2 regions of the Paenibacillus sp. DRB1-1 genome follow, and region 2 is predicted to be linked to the other one. Evidence: a T-box and tRNA genes for the amino acid it is inferred to sense, from the RefSeq annotation. Region 2 holds a T-box; the other holds one or more tRNA genes.

Region 1 (6,916 bases), 2.7 Mb from region 2:
ACTGAAGTGCCATTTCCCCATTTTTGGACAAGAGCGACTCCAAATCCTTAACAAGCACGACGCCTAACTCACACACATCGGCTGTTTCCGCAGTGCAGCTATACTCTTCTCCATCTATCCCGCTAAATTCCCCAATTAAGTCGCCTTGATGCTGAATGGTCAGAATCAGTTCTTTACCATCTTCTGTCGATTTTCGAAGTTTAACATGACCTGAATGTATATAATAAAGCTGCTCTGCATCATCGCCCTCTCGGAAAAGCATAACGCCTGCCTTTACCTTCTTCCAGGACATAATATCTTTTAGCAGATCAAAATGTTCTTCTGTCAAATAAATCTGAATTCCCGTGCGTTCCGCTTCGTCCCCAAACCGTTCCATACAAGTGGCTTGCATGTTAGCGTCCTCCTCGTGTTTACCTGATATCTATATCATAATGTTTTAATGTCTGGGTTGTTATCGGGAGAACACCTGATTTTATACCTTCCTACTCCCTGATTTGCTGTGATAAATATCACTCCAGATGTAAGCTAACACCCCATTTATCGGCCTTATCCCTACTCCTTACCCGACCTGATGAAAAGTCAGTGTTTCCTGCGCCTATAGATCAGGGGGTTCCCTGATCTACTTTTGTAACTGCCGGAACTACAATGAATTAGAGATATAGTTTGGTTATGAAAAAGGATGTGTCTTCTATGCTACAAATAACGGATGAAATGCGAAAAGAACTGAACCAATTGAGAGATACTACTTATGGTGATCTCACTGCCCTTGCATTTATGTCCAAGTCGGGTGGTAAGTTGCATTGGTATTACGCCTCCGGTAGCCGAAGCAATCGCTATCGCCTTATTTCTTTTAAGATTGGTCATGGTATTGCCGGGATGGCTGTTCGCTTGGGACGTACCGTGACTGTAAGTGCTTTGCTATCAGGTAGTATACGTATGCGTCAGGAATGTGCACTAATGCTGGCCGAGCAGCTTCACTCTGCTGTTGCTATTCCCTTTTCCAGCACAGGGGATCTGCCCAACGGTGTGCTGCTTCTTGGTAATCGTGATGTGAGGATGTTCACAGAGTCTGATGTAGCCGAGGCCACTCAAGTCGCTCAACGCCTTAGCCAACTATGTGCTTACCCTCTTATTCCATAGATCAACAATGTTTCTGTAGATAATGAAACTCATAAAATACTTGATATGACTGTCCCTAACTATCTTTGTTGATTGAAATCCCTAAAATTTGCTATGATTATGACAAAACGCACGGTTTTTTTACCGTTCGAGGGGATGACAAATTGATTCGCATACTAGTAGTGGATGATCACGTTGTCGTACGTTCTGGCCTCATGGCCCTATTGGACGGCAAAAACGGTATCAAGGTAGTAGGAGATGCAGCAGACGGGGATGAGGCAATCCGCAAGGCAGTGGAGCTACAACCTAATGTCGTGCTCATGGATTTTAGCATGCCACCTGGCAAAGATGGTCTCACGGCAACCACTGAATTAAAAAAACAGTTGCCCGATACAGAAGTCCTTATTTTAACGATGCATGATGATGAAGAATATCTGTTCCGGGCCATTCAGGCTGGAGCATCCGGATATATTTTAAAAAGCGCACCTCACGAGGAGTTGCTCGCTGCCATCCAGTCTGTAGCCGAGGGTAGTGCCTATTTGTACCCGAATGCAACCAAACGACTGATGAGTGAATATCTGGACAAAATCAAGCAGGAAGGCATAGCCGGACCCTATGAATCCTTATCTGAGCGGGAAAAGGAGATTCTATCGTGGGTAGCCAAAGGATATGCCAACAAGGAAATTGCCGAGCACCTTGTGATTAGCGTCAAAACCGTAGAGTCCCATAAAAGTAACCTTATGGAGAAGCTTAACTTGAAAACACGACCTGAGCTAGTCAAATTCGCACTAAAAAAGGGGCTGCTCCATTATGAATGAACCTTCTAATCCTTTACTGCAGCATGCCTTTGGTGAATCAACCGATACACTGCTGAATGATCTGGAAATTTATATACCAGAGTCCCCTTTTCTCCATGCACTGCGTAACTCACTCCACCAACTATCCAATCTTAAATTTGCTCTAGATACGTCTTCCATCGTTGCTTTGACCGATCATCGAGGTATTATTCAGTACGTGAACGACAAGTTCTGTGAGATTTCGCAATATAGTCGTGAAGAGCTGATCGGTCAGGATCATCGTCTCATTAATTCAGGCTATCATACCCCTGCCTTCATGAAAAACCTGTGGACTACAATCCGTTCAGGTGAGGTATGGCAAGGAGAAATACGTAATCGAGCTAAAGATAACAGCTACTACTGGGTGAATACTACGATCGTTCCGTTTATGGACGAGGAAGGTAAACCCTATCAGTACTTAGCGATCCGCAATGAGGTCACTAAACTGAAGCAGGTAGAAGCAGAACTCCAGTCTATGATGACGCAAGTCATGCAAATACAGGAAGAAGAACGTAAACGCTTTTCAAGAGAGCTACATGATGGGATAGGGCAAAGCTTATTTTCACTTATTATTCAGTTAGACAGCCAACTTGCCGAACAACCTAGTGCTGCTCTGGAGAGTCTTCGTTCGCAGGTGACCGACATCATCAAAGATGTTCGTGGTCTAGCGTGGGAACTTCGTCCCTCAGTTCTGGATGATTTGGGTGTCGTACCAGCTATAAGAACCTATATTGAAAACTTCTGTTCTCATTACGGGATTGAGGTGCATTTTCAATGCACTCTACGTAAACGCCTTGATATTCGCAAGGAAATAGCAATTTATCGGATTGTACAGGAGGCATTAACGAATGTAGCCAAATACGCAGATGTAGCGGAGGCATATGTCGACGTTGAGGATCAAGATGAAATGATACAAGTGACCATTCGGGATGAGGGCATTGGATTCTCTGGAAAGTCCCAAGGAGAAGGAGTTGGATTGTTTAGTATGGAAGAACGAGCTAGAGGGGTAGGGGGATTTATGAGCATGACCTCTGCTCCAGATGAGGGAACCTCCATCCAGCTGACCATTCCCGTGTAAAAACTGTCCACTAGATCGGTTATCGGTGTATACCAGTTGTATGGATCAGAACGATATACACCGATACCGAGATTATGAATAATCAACACATTGTGGGTACATGAGAATAAATACAAAAAAAGAGAGAGCTCTGTCCCCAGACAGGCTCTCTTTATTTATAAGGTGTCACCACTGAGGCAACAAGAATCCGCTATAGCAAAAAGCGGGTGATGGGAATCGAACCCACGCTACCAGCTTGGAAGGCTGGAGTTCTACCATTGAACTACACCCGCAAATCAGTATCGGGATGACACGATTTGAACATGCGACCCCCTGGTCCCAAACCAGGTGCTCTACCAAGCTGAGCTACATCCCGACATTATACTTTTTTTAAGAAATGGCGCGCCCTGAGAGATTCGAACTCCCGGCCTTTTGATTCGTAGTCAAACGCTCTATCCAGCTGAGCTAAGGGCGCATATTTAAATCCATAATGAGCAGTCAAGGCGCCACCCAGATTTGAACTGGGGAATGAAGCTTTTGCAGAGCTTTGCCTTACCACTTGGCTATGGCGCCGTATGGATAATGGAGCGGACGACGGGAATCGAACCCGCGACCCTCGCCTTGGCAAGGCGATGCTCTACCGCTGAGCCACGTCCGCAAAATATGGTGCGGTCGAGAGGACTCGAACCTCCACGGGGGGTTAGCCCACACGGACCTGAACCGTGCGCGTCTGCCAATTCCGCCACGACCGCAAAATAACTATAAATGGTGAGCCATGAAGGACTCGAACCTTCGACACCCTGATTAAAAGTCAGGTGCTCTACCAACTGAGCTAATGGCTCTTAATGGCTGGGGATATAGGATTTGAACCTATGCATGACGGAGTCAAAGTCCGTTGCCTTACCGCTTGGCTAATCCCCAATAAATTAAGAATAAAGGGCGGCCGATGGGGCTTGAACCCACGAATGCCGGAGTCACAGTCCGGTGCGTTAACCACTTCGCCACGACCGCCATATGATTATGAAAAGACTGGTGGAGGATGATGGATTCGAACCACCGAACCCGTAAGGGAGCAGATTTACAGTCTGATGCGTTTGGCCACTTCGCTAATCCTCCAAAATGGTGCCGGCGAGAGGACTTGAACCCCCAACCTACTGATTACAAGTCAGTTGCTCTACCAGTTGAGCTACACCGGCACATTACTCATTTCCCACTTGAAAGGTGGCTCGGGACGGAATCGAACCGCCGACACGAGGATTTTCAGTCCTCTGCTCTACCGACTGAGCTACCGAGCCATAATTTGTTTTATTACTACACCATATAATCCGCACTATATATGCTAACTATATATGAGGTTAAAATGGCGGAACTGACGGGATTCGAACCCGCGATCTCCTGCGTGACAGGCAGGCATGTTAGGCCTCTACACCACAGTTCCAGAGGCATTTCCAATAGGAAATTAATTGCGGGGGCAGGATTTGAACCTACGACCTTCGGGTTATGAGCCCGACGAGCTACCGAACTGCTCCACCCCGCGACATTAAAAGGGATTTATCAAATTTTCTTATGGTGGAGGCTGAGGGGTTCGAACCCCCGACCCTCTGCTTGTAAGGCAGATGCTCTCCCAGCTGAGCTAAGCCTCCATATTATGACCCGTAGGGGATTCGAACCCCTGTTACCTCCGTGAAAGGGAGGTGTCTTAACCCCTTGACCAACGGGCCTTACAAAATAAGTTCTGATTCCAATAAATTTATGGCGGAGAGAGAGGGATTCGAACCCTCGCACCGCTTTCGCAGTCTAACCCCTTAGCAGAGGGTCCCCTTATAGCCACTTGGGTATCTCTCCGAGTAGCGGCAGAGGGGATCGAACCCCCGACCTCACGGGTATGAACCGTACGCTCTAGCCAGCTGAGCTACGCCGCCACCTTATATATAAAATTCAGAAATATTCAAAACATGGCTCCCCGAACAGGACTCGAACCTGTGACAACTCGATTAACAGTCGAGTGCTCTACCAACTGAGCTATCAGGGAATATTGGTGGAGCCAAGCGGGATCGAACCGCTGACCTCCTGCGTGCAAGGCAGGCGCTCTCCCAGCTGAGCTATGGCCCCAATCTTTTTGTTATTCTAGAAGTGGTGGGCCTTAGTGGACTCGAACCACCGACCTCACCCTTATCAGGGGTGCGCTCTAACCAGCTGAGCTAAAGGCCCTAACATGTAAAACTTCATCATCCTTTAAAGGATATCGCTTGGCGACGTCCTACTCTCCCAGGACCCTGCGGTCCAAGTACCATCGGCGCTGGAGGGCTTAACGGTCGTGTTCGGGATGGGTACGTGTGGAACCCCTCCGCTATCGCCACCAAACATGAATTTGCTGTGCAAATTCTACCGTACGGTTATTCGGTTCATCACTTATCGTGTGAATGAATAGCCATGCGCTTGTCGTATGTCACTTGTACATACCTTCAAGGTTACACCCTGAAAACTGGATCCGAAACTCATTTGCGTTTTATTTTAGGATAAGCCCTCGACCGATTAGTATTGGTCAGCTCCATGCATTACTGCACTTCCACCCCCAACCTATCTACCTCGTCGTCTTCAAGGGGTCTTACTAATTGGGAAATCTCATCTTGAGGGGGGCTTCACGCTTAGATGCTTTCAGCGCTTATCCCTTCCGTACATAGCTACCCAGCGGTGCTCCTGGCGGAACAACTGGTACACCAGCGGTACGTCCATCCCGGTCCTCTCGTACTAAGGACAGCTCCTCTCAAATTTCCTACGCCCACGACAGATAGGGACCGAACTGTCTCACGACGTTCTGAACCCAGCTCGCGTACCGCTTTAATGGGCGAACAGCCCAACCCTTGGGACCTACTTCAGCCCCAGGATGCGATGAGCCGACATCGAGGTGCCAAACCTCCCCGTCGATGTGGACTCTTGGGGGAGATAAGCCTGTTATCCCCAGGGTAGCTTTTATCCGTTGAGCGATGGCCCTTCCATGCGGTACCACCGGATCACTAAGCCCGACTTTCGTCCCTGCTCGACTTGTAGGTCTCGCAGTCAAGCTCCCTTCTGCCTTTGCACTCTTCGAATGATTTCCAACCATTCTGAGGGAACCTTGGGGCGCCTCCGTTACTCTTTAGGAGGCGACCGCCCCAGTCAAACTGCCCACCTGACACTGTCCTCGCACCGGATTACGGTACCAAGTTAGAACCTAGATACGATCAGGGTGGTATCCCAAGGATGCCTCCCCTCAAGCTGGCGCTCAAAGTTCTACGGCTCCCACCTATCCTGTACAGATCGTACCCAAATTCAATATCAAGCTGCAGTAAAGCTCCATGGGGTCTTTCCGTCTTGTCGCGGGTAACCTGCATCTTCACAGGTATTAAAATTTCACCGGATCTCTCGTTGAGACAGCGCCCAAGTCGTTACGCCATTCGTGCGGGTCAGAATTTACCTGACAAGGAATTTCGCTACCTTAGGACCGTTATAGTTACGGCCGCCGTTTACTGGGGCTTCGGTTCATAGCTTCGCCCCGAAGGGCTTACCACTCCCCTTAACCTTCCAGCACCGGGCAGGCGTCAGCCCGTATACTTCGCCTTGCGGCTTCGCACAGACCTGTGTTTTTGCTAAACAGTCGCTTGGGCCTTTTCACTGCGGCCCCCTCGGGCTATTCACCCTACCGAGGCACCCCTTCTCCCGAAGTTACGGGGTCATTTTGCCGAGTTCCTTAACGAGAGTTCTTCCGCGCGCCTTAGAATTCTCTTCTCGCCTACCTGTGTCGGTTTGCGGTACGGGCACCTTCTCCTGGCTAGAGGCTTTTCTTGGCAGTCTGAGATCATGACCTTCGCTACTACAATTTTCGCTCCCCATCACAGCCCAGCCTTACGATGTGCGGATTTGC
Region 2 (13,740 bases):
TGATATACTGTTTTAGACATAAAATGTTCACAATTAAGTGCTTAAATCAACCAGTACACCAAAGGACTTCATCTGCTTTATTGGTTTTGTAAGCGTTATCTTGTTCTGTGTGATTCTCATTAATCCATTGTGAGGAGGCTTAACGCATGAAGATTGAAGAACTCCAGACTGTAGTTCCCACATCCAACATGGGCCCGTATGAACAAGCTTACAACAACTTTCAGTGGGAGGATGCAGAGCGTCATTTTACGTGGTATGAAACAGGCAGGGTGAATATGGCACATGAAGCCATTGATCGACATGTACAGGAAGGACGAGGTGAGAAAGCGGCACTATTGTATTGTGACGCAAACCGTCACGAAACCTACACCTTCTCTCAGCTTCGTGCTAGCTCTAACAGGTTCGGAAATGTGCTGCGGAAATACGGTATTGGTAAAGGGGAGCGGGTATTTATTTTCATGCCACGTTCACCCGAGCTGGTTATTAGTTTACTTGGTGTTCTAAAGGTAGGGGCTGTTGTCGGTCCATTGTTTGAGGCGTTTATGGAAACTGCGGTTAAAGATCGATTGGAGGATAGTGGGGCGGTGGCATTAGTGACCACACCTGCGCTTCTGCCACGGGTAAAACGTGAGGAGCTTCCTGAGCTGCGACATATTTTTGTGGTTGGTGATATGGATGCACGCGAGCAGGGAATTATCGATTTCGAGACAGAAATGCTTATGTCCTCAGAGGAACTTGAGCCAGAATGGTTGAATCGTGAAGATGGATTAATTATTCACTATACATCAGGCTCAACAGGCAAGCCCAAAGGCGTGTATCATGTGCAAAATGCAATGATTCAGCATTACTATACTGGCAAAATGGTACTGGATTTGCGGGAAGATGATGTGTATTGGTGTACTGCTGATCCTGGCTGGGTCACGGGAACATCATACGGTATTTTTGCTCCATGGCTAAATGGAGCGACGAATGTCATTCGTGGGGGGCGTTTCAGCCCGGAAGACTGGTACCGCACGATTGAGCGTCACGAAGTGACCATATGGTATAGTGCTCCTACAGCGTTTCGAATGCTGATGAGCGCAGGAGAGCAGGTTGTTTCCAAATATGATCTCAGCAGCCTGCGGCATGTATTATCCGTCGGGGAACCGTTGAATCCAGAAGTGGTGCGATGGGGATGGCAAGTGTATACACAGCGCATTCATGATACTTGGTGGATGACGGAAACAGGAGCACAGTTGATCTGTAATTACCCTGAGCTGCCAATTAAGCCGGGTTCGATGGGAAAGCCACTCCCAGGTATTCAGGCTGCTATTTTGGACGACAGAGGGCAGGTGTTGCCTCCTAACCGGATGGGCCACTTGGCGATCCGTACACCATGGCCATCCATGATGAATCGTATATGGAACAATCCGAACAAGTTTCAGGAATATTTCCGCTTTCCCGGTTGGTATGTATCGGGTGATTCAGCTTACATGGATGAGGACGGATATTTCTGGTTTCAGGGTAGGATTGATGATGTCATTAACTCCTCCGGGGAGCGAATCGGCCCTTTTGAGGTGGAGAGCAAGCTTCTGGAGCATCCTGCTGTAGCGGAAGCCGGAGTCATTGGAAAACCAGATATTGTGCGGGGAGAGATTATCAAGGCTTTTGTTGCACTGCGTGAAGGCTATGCACCGTCTGAAGCTTTACAGCAGGACATCTATCGCTTCGTTAAGGAAGGGCTGTCTGCTCATGCTGCTCCACGCGAAATTGAGTTTAAGGAAAAGCTACCCAAAACCCGTTCCGGTAAAATTATGAGACGCGTGTTGAAAGCCTGGGAGCTTAACCTTCCTACAGGTGACTTATCTACCATAGAGGATTGAAGTGCTGTGCATATTAGAATTAAAAAAGGGAGTCTCCAAAGCCTTAACGGCTAAGGGGACTCCCTTTTTGTTAGGGTGAATCTCATATTCACCCAACCTATCACTTTCTGCTTTTGTCTTCAGTTATGGACGGACGGCTCCGGAAGGAGCCGATTCCCCCATGGCATTCATGGAAGTGACACGAAACCAGCCTTTTGGCTTTTTCCCCGACTTATATTCAAAGCTGGTAGATGCGGTAGAGCCTATGTTTGTAAAAGGCTCCGCACCGCTTTCGCTGTAATACACGTTATAGCCTGTAATAGCGTCCGCAGACTTACCTGCGCTCCATTGGAGCGCTACGGATGAGCCAGCGGCTTTAGCTTGGGGCTGTCCAGGGGCAGTAGGAACCTCTGTAGGTTGCACACCTGTTCCATCTCCCTCGCCCGGAACGTCTGGAGACTCAGAATCTGCAGGTGGCACCACAGGTGCTGCGCTTGCTTTCGGGCTTGGACCGGACTCATGGCCGCCTACATCAACGGCGGTCACGTAGTAGCTGGAGCTGCTGCCCCCAGGGCTGTCAGAGAACACCTTGGAGCCGTCAGCCATAACAACCTTGCCAAGCCGTTGGAAGCTACCCCCATCTGTAGAACGATACAGACGGTATCCTACGACGTCGCTGTTTCCGCTTGGGCTAAAGCTGATTATGGCTTTGCCGTCATTATAGCTTACGTTGACGCTAGATGGAGCGTTAGGGGCTGCTCCATCGTCCTTGCGTGGATCAATCTGAGTAGGAGCTTCCTTATCTGCATCCTGAGGCAGATAGTAGGACAACGAATTATGTCGTCTCATCACCTTAAAAGCTTGCTGAAGCTCTTTAATCAATTCTGAGATGGGCTTTTCCCGTTTCCTAACGGTCCGTTCATATAACATATCATCCGGTGTACCCTCACGTGGAATATAATTCACACCTTGATAGGTAATATATTTCGCACGGCTCACACCATTTTCACTGTTTTTAGGTGGATACTTACTGTTATAAATGTCCGAACCATACGCGGATGCTGTACGGCTTACAATGCCGTCAGGTCTCTTGAAGCTGTCCGTTTGAAACAGCTGAGCATCTTTAGCTGTTACTTCATTCATGATTAGAGCCCATAGGCGACGAGCCCGCTCTTTTTGGACTTTCGTTTCAAGCTTATTGACAGGTTGCTTGTAACCAACCCATACACCCAGCGTGACGTCAGGCGTAAAGCCCTCGAACCAAACATCAGTGTAGGATTGCGTAGTGCCTGTCTTGCCGGCAATCGGAATCTTGCCGGATTGATCAAAGTTCCGCTTCACCAGTCTGCCTGTGCCTTCCGACACGGCTGTACGCAACATATCTGTCATAAGGTAGGCGGTTTGCGGTGAGAAGGCCTGCACAGGATTAGCCTGATGCTTATATACAATATTGCCTTGCGAATCCACAATCTTTTCGATCATATAGGCGTCATTAAACACACCGCCGTTTGGAATGGCTCCATATGCATTCGTGAGTTCCTCGACGGTCACCCCATGGGCCAAGCCGCCAAGTACACCCGTTTGGGCGTTGTTATCACTGGATTCCAAGGTGGTGATACCCAGTTTTTTAGCAAAAGCCCAAGCATTGCTAATCCCTACTTTTTCGTTAAACAGCTTGAGTGCTATCGTATTTAGCGATTGATTCAGTGCATAACGCGCCGTAACCAATCCTTGATAGCGGTTGTTAGAATTTTTCGGAATATGATATCCATTACTGCCATCTTTCAAAATAATAGGGGCATCATCCACGATACTACCAGGCTGCACAAGACCGCTGTCCAATGCAGGGAGATAGGCAGCAATCGGTTTCATTGCCGAACCTGGTTGACGTACCATCTGCGTGGCATAATTCATCTGCTCCTTTTGGAAGTCCCGCCCTTCCATCATTCCAAGAATGGCGCCTGTTTTATGCTGAATCAGAATAGCCGCTGCTTGTTCGTCACCCTTGGTTTTACTAGTGGCAGAGAAGTTGTTTTTATTTTCTGCAATTTGACGCATAGATTTGTAGACGCTCTTATCAATGGTGGTATACACCATATAACCGCCTGTGCGAAGCTGCTGTTCGGCTTCTTTGAGTATATCGTTATCGTCCTTGGTCTTGGCATCTGCACTGGCATTAGCTGCTTGGCCCGGATTGGTGACAGACATGAGTGCCTGCGCAGCCTGTCGTTCTGTTTCCATCATAAGGTATGGATAGGTGTTATAAGCTTTAACAGTGCGTGGTGCGAGAGATTTTTTGATATCAAAAGCCATCGCTTCATCATACTGTGCTTTATTGATTTTATTCTCCTCCAGCATTCGACTGAGCACCAGGTGCTGGCGGTTGATGGCTCTTTTAAAGCCAGCTTCATTAAACTCGCCCTTACCGTTGTAAGCAGAATAAGAAGAAGGAAGCTGTGGCAAACCTGCCAGATAGGCGGCCTGGGCTACATTAATCTCATTCAGATCATTCTCATTAAAAATACCTTTGGCCGCTGCTTTAATGCCAAAGACGTTGTAACCGCTTGAACCGTTACCAAAAGGTACTTTATTGAGATAGGCTGTAATAATTTGTTGCTTGCTCAGGAAGCGCTCAAGGCGCAGAGACAGCAAAATTTCTTTGACCTTGCGGTCATCCGTGCGATCGAGATTTAGAAAGACACGACGCGCAAGCTGCTGGGTGAGGGTACTACCCCCGGTTTGTACGGATTCATGCAGCGCCTTTTGCTTCACAGCACGCAGCGTTCCCGACAGATCGACACCTTTATGCTCATAAAAATGATTATCTTCAATGGCAATGACTGCGTCAATGACGAGTTGTGGAATCTCCTTAAACGTGACAGGTCTTCGATCTTCTTCTGTCCGAAGTTGTCCGATGGGAGAGCCATCATTGAAATAAGCGAAGCCTGTAATTGCATTCTTATCTACTTCCTGTAAGATCATGGATCTGGAACGCACGGGTTCGCTTTTTACAATAGAAGCAACATAGCCGGCGGCGGCCCCTCCTGCAAATAGTGCCCCCATAAAACCGATGATGATGACCCACTTTATGACACGGCCGAGCCTTCGCATGGTTGTCCTCAAGCGGGAAGGCTTTGGCGCTGATACATTGTTTTTTTCTTCAACCATTAAGTCTTCCTCCTTTATAACAGCCATTATTATAGCATAAAATTACAAAATGAACCCATATGCTAAAAAGCCTGTCTTTTGGTGTCGTTGACTACATAAAAGCAGTGTGTTATAAATAGGTCAAAGTAAATATCGTGAAAAGCAGAGAAAGACTTCAGTAGAAGGCGGAATCACGTTGTGCAGAGAGCCGATGGGTGGTGTGAATCGGTAGCGTCCCTCCTTTGAATTACCGTCTGGAGCTGTCTGGATGAATGGTAAGCATTTGCAGGTTTGCGAAGCTACCATAGTAATCCAGTACCGGGTGTAGGCCCGTTATAGGAATGAAGTGAAAGAAATGTCTGTCTTTGACATGCGTTTCTTTAATTAGGGTGGTAACGCGAGTAGCTCCTTCTCGTCCCTTGGGATGAAAGGGGCTTTTTGGTTTGTCTAATATGTAATATTTTGGATGAAAAATAGGAGGTATACAGGATGAAGTGGGAAGAATTGAAGCCGGAGCAACAGGTAGAGGTCGAGCGACAGCTAGAGGTGATACAGCGGGGTGTGGCGGAGATTGTACCGGAGGATGAGCTGAAGCGTAAGGTAATTAAGTCGGTCGTTAGCGGCGAGCCGCTCAAAATTAAGCTGGGTCTTGATCCATCTGCGCCAGACATTCACATCGGACATACGGTTGTTATGCACAAACTGCGCCAGTTCCAGGAATTAGGCCATCAAGTGCAACTGATTATCGGAGATTTTACAGGCAGAATTGGTGATCCGACAGGTAAATCGGAGACTCGTAAGCAACTGACTGAGGAAGATGTACAGCGTAATGCACAAACGTACAAGGAACAAATTTTTAAAATTCTCGATCCTGAAAAAACAAAGGTATTCTACAATTCCGAATGGTTAGGGCCAATGTCTTTTGCTGATGTAGTAACCCTGTCGGCCAAAGTAACGGTTGCCCGTATGTTGGAACGAGATGATTTTACAAAAAGGTACCAAAACGGATTGCCGATCAGCATCCATGAGTTCTTTTACCCGCTGATGCAGGGCATGGATTCCGTGGCTCTCCAAAGCGATATTGAATTGGGGGGGACGGATCAGAAGTTTAATCTGCTGATGGGCAGAACCCTGCAAAAAGAATACGGAGTTGAGCCGCAGGCTACTATTACATTACCATTGCTTGAAGGGCTGGATGGCGTCCAGAAGATGAGCAAAAGTTTGGGGAACTACATTGGTGTTGATGAGGAGCCGAACGAAATATACGGGAAATCCATGTCCGTTCCTGACGAGCTGATGCTGAAATATTTTGAGCTTGCAACGGATATCAACAACGAGGAGCTGGCAGAGCTGGCGAAAGGTGTTAAGGACGGCTCAGTACATCCACGTGATGCCAAAATGAAGCTGGCTGGAACGTTAGTGCGCATGTACCACGGCGAAGAAGCAGAGGAAGCAGCGAAGCAGCATTTTGTGACCGTATTCCAGCAACGTGCGCTGCCTGACGATATTGAAGAGTTCACCTTGACGGCTGATCAGTTAGAAGAAGGTGGCATTCGTGTGATCCAGTTGCTGACTCATCTGGGCTTTGCAGCATCAAATGGTGAAGCCAAGCGCAGTATTCAGCAGGGTTCGGTCAAAATTAACGAAGAGAAATGGACCGATGTGAATGAAGCATACACGCCGAAGGAAGGCGACATTGTGCAGGTAGGTAAACGGAAATTTGCTAAAATCAAGCTTGGATAATGAAAATATATTCAAAAGCAGCACTGAGATTGTATCGATCTCAGCGTTGCTTTTTTTTCTGATAAGTGAAAAGTCATGGTAAACTTAGCACAAATAATCAAACATGTAGGTAAAGAGTTATACATAATGAAAACGTAGGTTGCACAATTTGGGTGTAGGATTGATAACCAAAACAATTACAAGTGCGGGGAAGGATTATATGGACTACTTTAAACGAATTCAGTGTGCGATTGAGTTTATTGAATTGAATCTCCGGGAGGATTTAAAAATTGCCGAGATTGCTTCACAGGCATGCTTTTCAGCTTTTCATTTCCAACGGGTTTTTCAGGCCATTTCGGGTTTTACGGTTCAACAATATATAAGAAGGAGAAGATTGTCCGAGGCGGCTGAACAGCTAAAACAATCCAATCAAAAAGTGTTGGACATTGCTATTGAGTATCAGTACAACTCACAAGAAGCTTTTACCCGCGCTTTTGAAAAGAACTTTGGGATCACTCCTGGGAAGTATCGTAACGGTAATATTGAGCTTCCTGCGCAAAGTAAAATCAATTTTCTGGATTACCAAAAAAATACGATGGGGGATTTGGATGTGAATAAGCCGGTGATATTGCAGCTCGAAACGGTCAAAATTGTAGGATATGAATATAAAACAAATCTGAACAATGAGCAGCACTATAAAGAAATCCCAGGGTTTTATGGGCACTTTGGAGCAAATGAATATTTTATGTATATCCCGAACAAAATTGCACCGGGAATGTCATATGGGGTTGCCTGTCGATTTGAAGACAACGGTGCATTTTCATTTGTGGTAGGCGAGGCAGTTGAAAAAGAGTCAAAAGAACTGGCAGAGGGTTTTATATATATGGAGATTCCAGCAGGGAAGTATGCTGAGTTTGACGCTTCGGGTTCAGATGGACGGGTTCAGAATATACGAGATTTTATCTATGGCACATGGCTTCCTAATTCTAATTTTGAACGGAGGGAGGGGCCTGATTTTGAAATTACGGACGTGATGAATTCCTCCTATCCAGATCATTTGAGTATGAAGGTATACATCCCCATTGAATAATACCCTCAGGCTCGATGCATAGGGAATATAAAAAAGCACCCGAATAAATTCGAGTGCTTTTTGGTGCTAATGCAAGGATTAGCGGTTGTAGAATTCGACGATTTGTTTTTCATCGATATCTTGGGACAATTCGCCACGCTCAGGCAAACGAATGAATTTACCTTCCAGAGCTGCGTCATTGTACTCCAGGTAAGCTGCCAAGTGGTTGCGGTTTTCCAAAGCTTCTTTAATGGAAGACAGGGAACGACTTCTTTCACGAAGACCGATCACGTCGCCAAGACTTACTTGGTAAGAAGCGATGTCAACTTTTTTACCGTTCACAGTAACGTGACCGTGAGCTACCAATTGACGTGCGCCTGCACGGGAATTAGCAAAGCCAAGACGGAACACAAGGTTGTCCAGGCGGCTTTCCAGCAAGAACATAAAGTTTTCACCAGCGATACCGTGCATGTGTTGAGCTTTGTTGAACAGGGTACGGAATTGTTTTTCACCCAAGCCGTACATGTGACGCAGCTTTTGTTTCTCTTGAAGCTGCATACCGTAGTTGCTGATTTTTCTCCGTTGGTTTGCACCATGTTGTCCCGGAGGGAAAGGGCGTTTCAATTCTTTACCTGTGCCGCTCAGGGAAATACCGAGACGACGGCTCAATTTAAATTTAGGACCAGTGTAACGTGCCATTATAGAGTTAACTCCTTCATAATTAAAATTTGAGTTGGGGCTCTCTTTGCGCTCCAATTTGTTCGGCGCTACCAATTAAGGTAAGACGCACTACTGACAGAAAAGTTCAGCCGCTGTCCTGTCAGCAACAAAAAAGATGAGGGTGACACAAACTGTTACGCCCAAAATTTAAGATCCGCACAGTAGATAGTTCTGCCGTACAGTCTTTTTCATTAATATATACTATATGTAAAAGTGGGTCAATGTCAAGAAAAGAAAAAGAATGAAAACGTCAGATTTTGTCGATAGGGCTTAAGAACTAAAAAAGTGGGACGAATTTCTGAAAAATGGATGCAAATTTCTAGAGTTGAGAGTAAAATAGATCATATTATGAGCTATAGTGGTGTATAGCCGCTGTCTTGGTACAGCTAATTTTGCTGTGAAGGAGCGCCTTAATATGTCGGAATTTTCAACAACGGATCAGCAAATGCTTGACAGTAAAACAGTCCAGGCTGGCGGTGCTCCGCTGTTTGATGATAAAGGATATACGTCTTTTGCCTGGCTCCAGAACATGGATATGACACCCTATGATTTCCCCTATATTAACCAGCTGCTTGTCCAAGGATATCGGAGTTGGTTACAGCAGAGCAATGGTATATCCTGGATTAACGAAGAATATACTGCTGTTTTTAATTTTATAGGTGTTCGTGTTGCTGGTAGGCAAGAAGATGATGACGAGGATTTGGATTTGGTCGAACGTTGTTGCATATCTAGAGAGATGGAAGTGAGTCAGCGCAAACTTCGTGATGGAAGCCTTGCGGTTGTGTATATGGTTCCCATACTATGTCGTAATTACAAGAGGGAGCCCTTTGCCGCTCTTCGTTTTACACGGCCTGCTCAACATTCTATCTCAAATCAGGACACATTGTTAGCAGCTGCTTTACATTTTAAATCCTGCTTTTACTCGAAGTTTGAGTATATATTTATGGAAGATATCCTTGGGATGCAGAATCGAAGCGATCGTGAAGGTAGACGGCGTTCTATTTTATTTCAGATTGTAAAACGGATGCATGACAAAATTGACGTGGAAGGCGTGCTGGATGAGGTATTCGGGAGCATCGCCTATTTGTTTCCCCATGTAGATATCACCTTGTATATGAGTCAGGATCGACACAGTCGCAATCCGCAGGTCAAACCTTTGCTGCTGCATGAACGGGACGAAGATGTATGCGTCCGTGCATTTATGAAAGGGCAAATGGCTGTGAATGAGCCTGTCGGTACACAAGATGAAATGACTGAAATTGCCATCCCATTACGTGGCAAGCAGGGTGTATACGGTGTTTTCCATATGATCCTTCCATCGGGTGCGGATAGTATGAAAAAAGTGGATGTAGAGCTGATTGCCATGATGGCGGATACGGCTGGCACTGCATTTGAAAATGCGAAGCTGCTTGAGCAATCGAATGTACTTATCCATGAATTGCGTCTCATTAATGAACTGGTTCAGCGCTTGAATCAGAGCCTGAAGTTAAATGAAATATTTGAATTTGCCGTGCAGGAGTTATTAAAAATGTTCATGGCGGACTTTTGTTGTATTGTACAGCTTGATCAGGATGGAGACTGTTTTAAGGTCATGTCGAGCAATGTGGAAAGCTTAAGATTGGAAAGTTACCCTCTTGAAGATGGATTTGCTGGACTGATACGCTTAACAGGAGAACCAGTGATTGTGTCGGACTATAGAAAGGATGGGAAGATAACCTCTCATTTTATGGATGCGACGGACTCCCAGTCTTTGATGGCTGTACCTATGAAGACCAGCGGTACTCCTAAAGGGGTTATACTATTGTCCAGCAAGCTTCCACACTTTTTCTCTTACGATAATTACAAAATGCTGCAAATGCTAGCCCCTCATATCGGGTTGGCGGTAACCAATGCTATGCTGCACGCTGAGGTGCGGCGGCTGGCTAATATGGATATGTTAACAGGTCTGTATGTACGTCATTATGTGGACCAAATCATTCAGCAACATCAGGAAAAGGATTTCTGTGGATCTCTTATTTTGGTTGATATTGATCAATTCAAACAGGTGAATGATACGCATGGGCATCAGACGGGTGACGAAATTTTAAAAAGCGTCAGCAATATTGTTCGTTCGGCGACTCGCGATGAGGATGTATGTGCCAGATGGGGCGGCGAGGAGCTTGCCATTTATTTACCGCAGCTGGGGGTGCAGCAGGCGCTCGGATATGCCGAAAAAATACGTTACCGTGTACAGCATGAAACCGAGCCTCAGGTGACTGTTTCTTGCGGGATTGCTGAATGGAACTGGCTGGACGAGCAGATCAGTATTGAATCTTTATTTTATAGGGCTGATATGGCCTTGTACGAAGCGAAAAATGAAGGACGCAATCGAATAGTTGTTGATCATGTAGCCAATGTGTAGAGAATATTCCTTAGGGAATGTTCTCTTTTTGTCTTGCATAACCCATTGCAGACAGGTAATCCTAAACGTAGCTATACATCGTGTGTATGATTGAACTATAGGGATAACACGATGAAGTGAACCAGGTAGCATAACTGCCTTAAAGCAGGATTTTGCTTATGAGTACAGTTATGTTCAGGATAGGATGGATGATGGGATGCATTGGAGAAAGCAATGGGTGATGCAGGTTTGTGGTGTGTTCCTTGTAATAGGTGTGTTAAGTGGTTGTGCACTGGATCGACAATATACTCCTGAACAGATTTTTAAGAGATCTGTTGCAGGAATGGCCGGCAAAGAGATGGTAACGTTTACTGGACGGACTGCAATTAGAGCTGACAGTGGTCTGCCAACGAATAAGCAGTTTGAATATCGCGGCAGGCTAAGAAATCACGATGAATTGATCATGCATTGGGGCTCTACAGAAGCTTTTCGTAAGCAAGGTGGCTACGTAGCCCTGCAACAAGGTAAGTCCGAGCATGATGTTACACAAGAGCGTTTTCTTCGTCAGAGTGGAAAATGGGTTGCACTGACATCCGGTTACCTCCCTCTGGTTGGAAATGGTATGTTAAATCGCTTCAATCCGATTCAGGAGCTTGAGGAATTAAATACACTGAATAAGAGCATTCGAATGGAAACAGGAGCTGCCCGGGGAACTTGGGTATTGAGGATTGAACCGGAATCTGCTTCGGCAAAGCGCTGGTTGAAAGATCGTTTAATAAAAGAAATGAATACTTTAAACCCTCAAATCGGGATATTAAAAACGCAGCATACAGGAACGAATCGAGAACTGCAAAAGAAGCTGACTCAAATATGGGCACAAAGTTGTGAGGATATGAGCAACCAGCTGGAGCAATCTATTGTGCGTACTGTGTATCATCTGACCATAGATCGCCAAACGGGTTTACCCTTAAAGCTTTCATCGGAATGCCGAATTTCCCGACAGGGAGTAAATGAAGAGCTACATCAAGAGGCTTTGATAACCCGAGTTACTTTTGAGGACTACAAGTAACGGAGCGGGCGTGATACAATGAATTTTGAATTAACCATTGTTCAAAAAGAATGAAATAGAGAAGGAGAGACACTACATGAAAGATCCTAGAATACTTAAGCTGGCGGAAAATTTGGTAGGTTACTCTGTTGAAGTGCAGCCTGGAGAAAATGTATTGATCGAAATGATCGGTACAGAGCGCGACTTGCTTAACGCTATCATTCATGAAGTTGGTAAAAAAGGTGGAAATGTTTTTGTGCAGCTTACAGACCGTAAGGTACAGAGCGCCATGCTTCGTCACGCGACAAAGGAGATGCTGGAGACCTGGGCTGAGATTGACCTTAACCGAATGAAGCAAATGCACTGCTACATCGGAATTCGTGCAGGTGAAAATGTAAATGATCTATCAGATGTGCCGGAAGATAAAATGAAAATGTATAATTCCATTTATCAGCATGCGGTACATAGTGAACAACGGGTGAAACACACCAAATGGGTAGTGCTGCGTTATCCGAATGACAGCATGGCTCAATTGGCGAATATCAGCACAGAAGCATTCGAAGACTTTTATTTCGATGTGTGTAATCTGGATTATGCAAAAATGGACAAAGCTCAAGATGCATTGGCAGACCTGATGAATCGGACGGACAAGGTACGGATCAGCGGACCGGGTACGGATTTGAATTTCTCTATTAAGCAAATCGGAGCTATCAAGTGTTCAGGTCAATGCAATATCCCGGATGGCGAAGTATACAGCGCGCCTGTACGTGATTCCGTTAACGGAACTATCAGCTACAATGCACAAACCCTGTATAATGGTATTACTTTTGAAAATGTTAAATTCCGTTTTGAAAATGGTAAGATCGTGGAAGCGACGAGTAACGATACGAAGCGGCTGAATGATATTCTCGATTCTGACGAGGGAGCACGTTATATTGGCGAGTTTGCCATCGGCTTTAATCCGCACATTTTACATCCAATGAAGGATATTTTGTTTGACGAGAAAATCGCCGGCAGCTTACATTTTACACCAGGTCAAGCTTATGAAACAGCGGATAACGGTAATCGTTCATCCATCCACTGGGATTTGGTGTTGATTCAGCGTCCAGAATATGGCGGTGGTGAAATTTATTTTGACGATGTTTTGATTCGTAAAGACGGCATCTTTGTACTGCCTGAGCTGGAGCCATTAAACCCAGAAAATTTAAAATAACGATATCCGTTCTTGATGAGAAAGCGATTTCAATGTATTATTATGGATGAGTACCGATACATGACAATTCAGTAAAGCGAGGGATCTCTATGTCCAATAATAACGCGGCTGTTGTTGAAATTGCACAGACGGCGAGCAAGTTCACCTCTTCCATCGTCCTTCATTCCGAAAATAAGTATATTGATGTGAAAAGTATACTGGGCTTGTTTACGACCCTAGTCAGCAGCCATAGCTATGAACTACACGTTCATGGACCAGATGCGGAGGAAGCTAAGAAAGCGATCATCGAGGTGTTCGAGAAGCACGGACTTCATATTTCAGTAGCCAGCTAACTTTATTCTTAAAGCAAAAGCATCCCTACCTGTAACTGTAGGGATGCTTTTTTTGTCAGGTTCTTGTATTAGCCTGCAATTTGGTCTAATATTAAGGATAGGACGTCTTGTGCGACATTGAGACATAGGGGGGAAGAATCCATGACTTCATCTGATTTGCAGGAACAATTGAATATCAAGGCTATTAATCTGCTTCAGGAAGATGCAGATAAAATAAAGAAGCTTATTGAAGTACAGATGGAGAATCTGGCAACCCGTTATTGCCCTC

What was found. A T-box is a leader RNA that pairs with one kind of tRNA and senses whether it is charged. The one in region 2 lies ahead of tyrS (tyrosine--tRNA ligase), so its partner is inferred to be a tRNA-Tyr.
Region 1: it encodes a tRNA-Tyr, which carries the amino acid that the T-box ahead of tyrS (tyrosine--tRNA ligase) is inferred to sense. The anticodon was not compared.

What each region holds. Positions count from the first base shown of each region.
Region 1 is NZ_JBODQH010000001.1:2,100,576-2,107,491, forward strand. It holds gene ACQW03_RS09260 (Crp/Fnr family transcriptional regulator) at 1-391, opposite strand, end outside; gene ACQW03_RS09265 (GAF domain-containing protein) at 691-1,140, shown strand; gene ACQW03_RS09270 (response regulator) at 1,284-1,937, shown strand; gene ACQW03_RS09275 (PAS domain-containing sensor histidine kinase) at 1,930-3,033, shown strand; tRNA gene ACQW03_RS09280 (tRNA-Gly) at 3,235-3,305, opposite strand; tRNA gene ACQW03_RS09285 (tRNA-Pro) at 3,315-3,388, opposite strand; tRNA gene ACQW03_RS09290 (tRNA-Arg) at 3,411-3,487, opposite strand; tRNA gene ACQW03_RS09295 (tRNA-Cys) at 3,514-3,585, opposite strand; tRNA gene ACQW03_RS09300 (tRNA-Gly) at 3,596-3,670, opposite strand; tRNA gene ACQW03_RS09305 (tRNA-Leu) at 3,677-3,764, opposite strand; tRNA gene ACQW03_RS09310 (tRNA-Lys) at 3,779-3,854, opposite strand; tRNA gene ACQW03_RS09315 (tRNA-Gln) at 3,859-3,933, opposite strand; tRNA gene ACQW03_RS09320 (tRNA-His) at 3,951-4,023, opposite strand; tRNA gene ACQW03_RS09325 (tRNA-Tyr) at 4,043-4,128, opposite strand; tRNA gene ACQW03_RS09330 (tRNA-Thr) at 4,133-4,208, opposite strand; tRNA gene ACQW03_RS09335 (tRNA-Phe) at 4,235-4,307, opposite strand; tRNA gene ACQW03_RS09340 (tRNA-Asp) at 4,374-4,450, opposite strand; tRNA gene ACQW03_RS09345 (tRNA-Met) at 4,476-4,549, opposite strand; tRNA gene ACQW03_RS09350 (tRNA-Val) at 4,580-4,655, opposite strand; tRNA gene ACQW03_RS09355 (tRNA-Glu) at 4,662-4,733, opposite strand; tRNA gene ACQW03_RS09360 (tRNA-Ser) at 4,766-4,857, opposite strand; tRNA gene ACQW03_RS09365 (tRNA-Met) at 4,861-4,934, opposite strand; tRNA gene ACQW03_RS09370 (tRNA-Asn) at 4,969-5,044, opposite strand; tRNA gene ACQW03_RS09375 (tRNA-Ala) at 5,049-5,124, opposite strand; tRNA gene ACQW03_RS09380 (tRNA-Ile) at 5,147-5,223, opposite strand; rRNA gene rrf (5S ribosomal RNA) at 5,260-5,376, opposite strand; rRNA gene ACQW03_RS09390 (23S ribosomal RNA) at 5,528-6,916, opposite strand, start outside.
Region 2 is NZ_JBODQH010000001.1:4,798,416-4,812,155, forward strand. It holds gene acsA (acetate--CoA ligase) at 147-1,862, shown strand; gene ACQW03_RS21375 (transglycosylase domain-containing protein) at 1,986-5,009, opposite strand; T-box leader at 5,145-5,411, shown strand; gene tyrS (tyrosine--tRNA ligase) at 5,478-6,731, shown strand; gene ACQW03_RS21385 (AraC family transcriptional regulator) at 6,931-7,800, shown strand; gene rpsD (30S ribosomal protein S4) at 7,879-8,478, opposite strand; gene ACQW03_RS21395 (sensor domain-containing diguanylate cyclase) at 8,915-10,900, shown strand; gene ACQW03_RS21400 (hypothetical protein) at 11,097-11,948, shown strand; gene ACQW03_RS21405 (aminopeptidase) at 12,025-13,140, shown strand; gene ACQW03_RS21410 (HPr family phosphocarrier protein) at 13,230-13,472, shown strand; gene ACQW03_RS21415 (YlaN family protein) at 13,614-13,740, shown strand, end outside.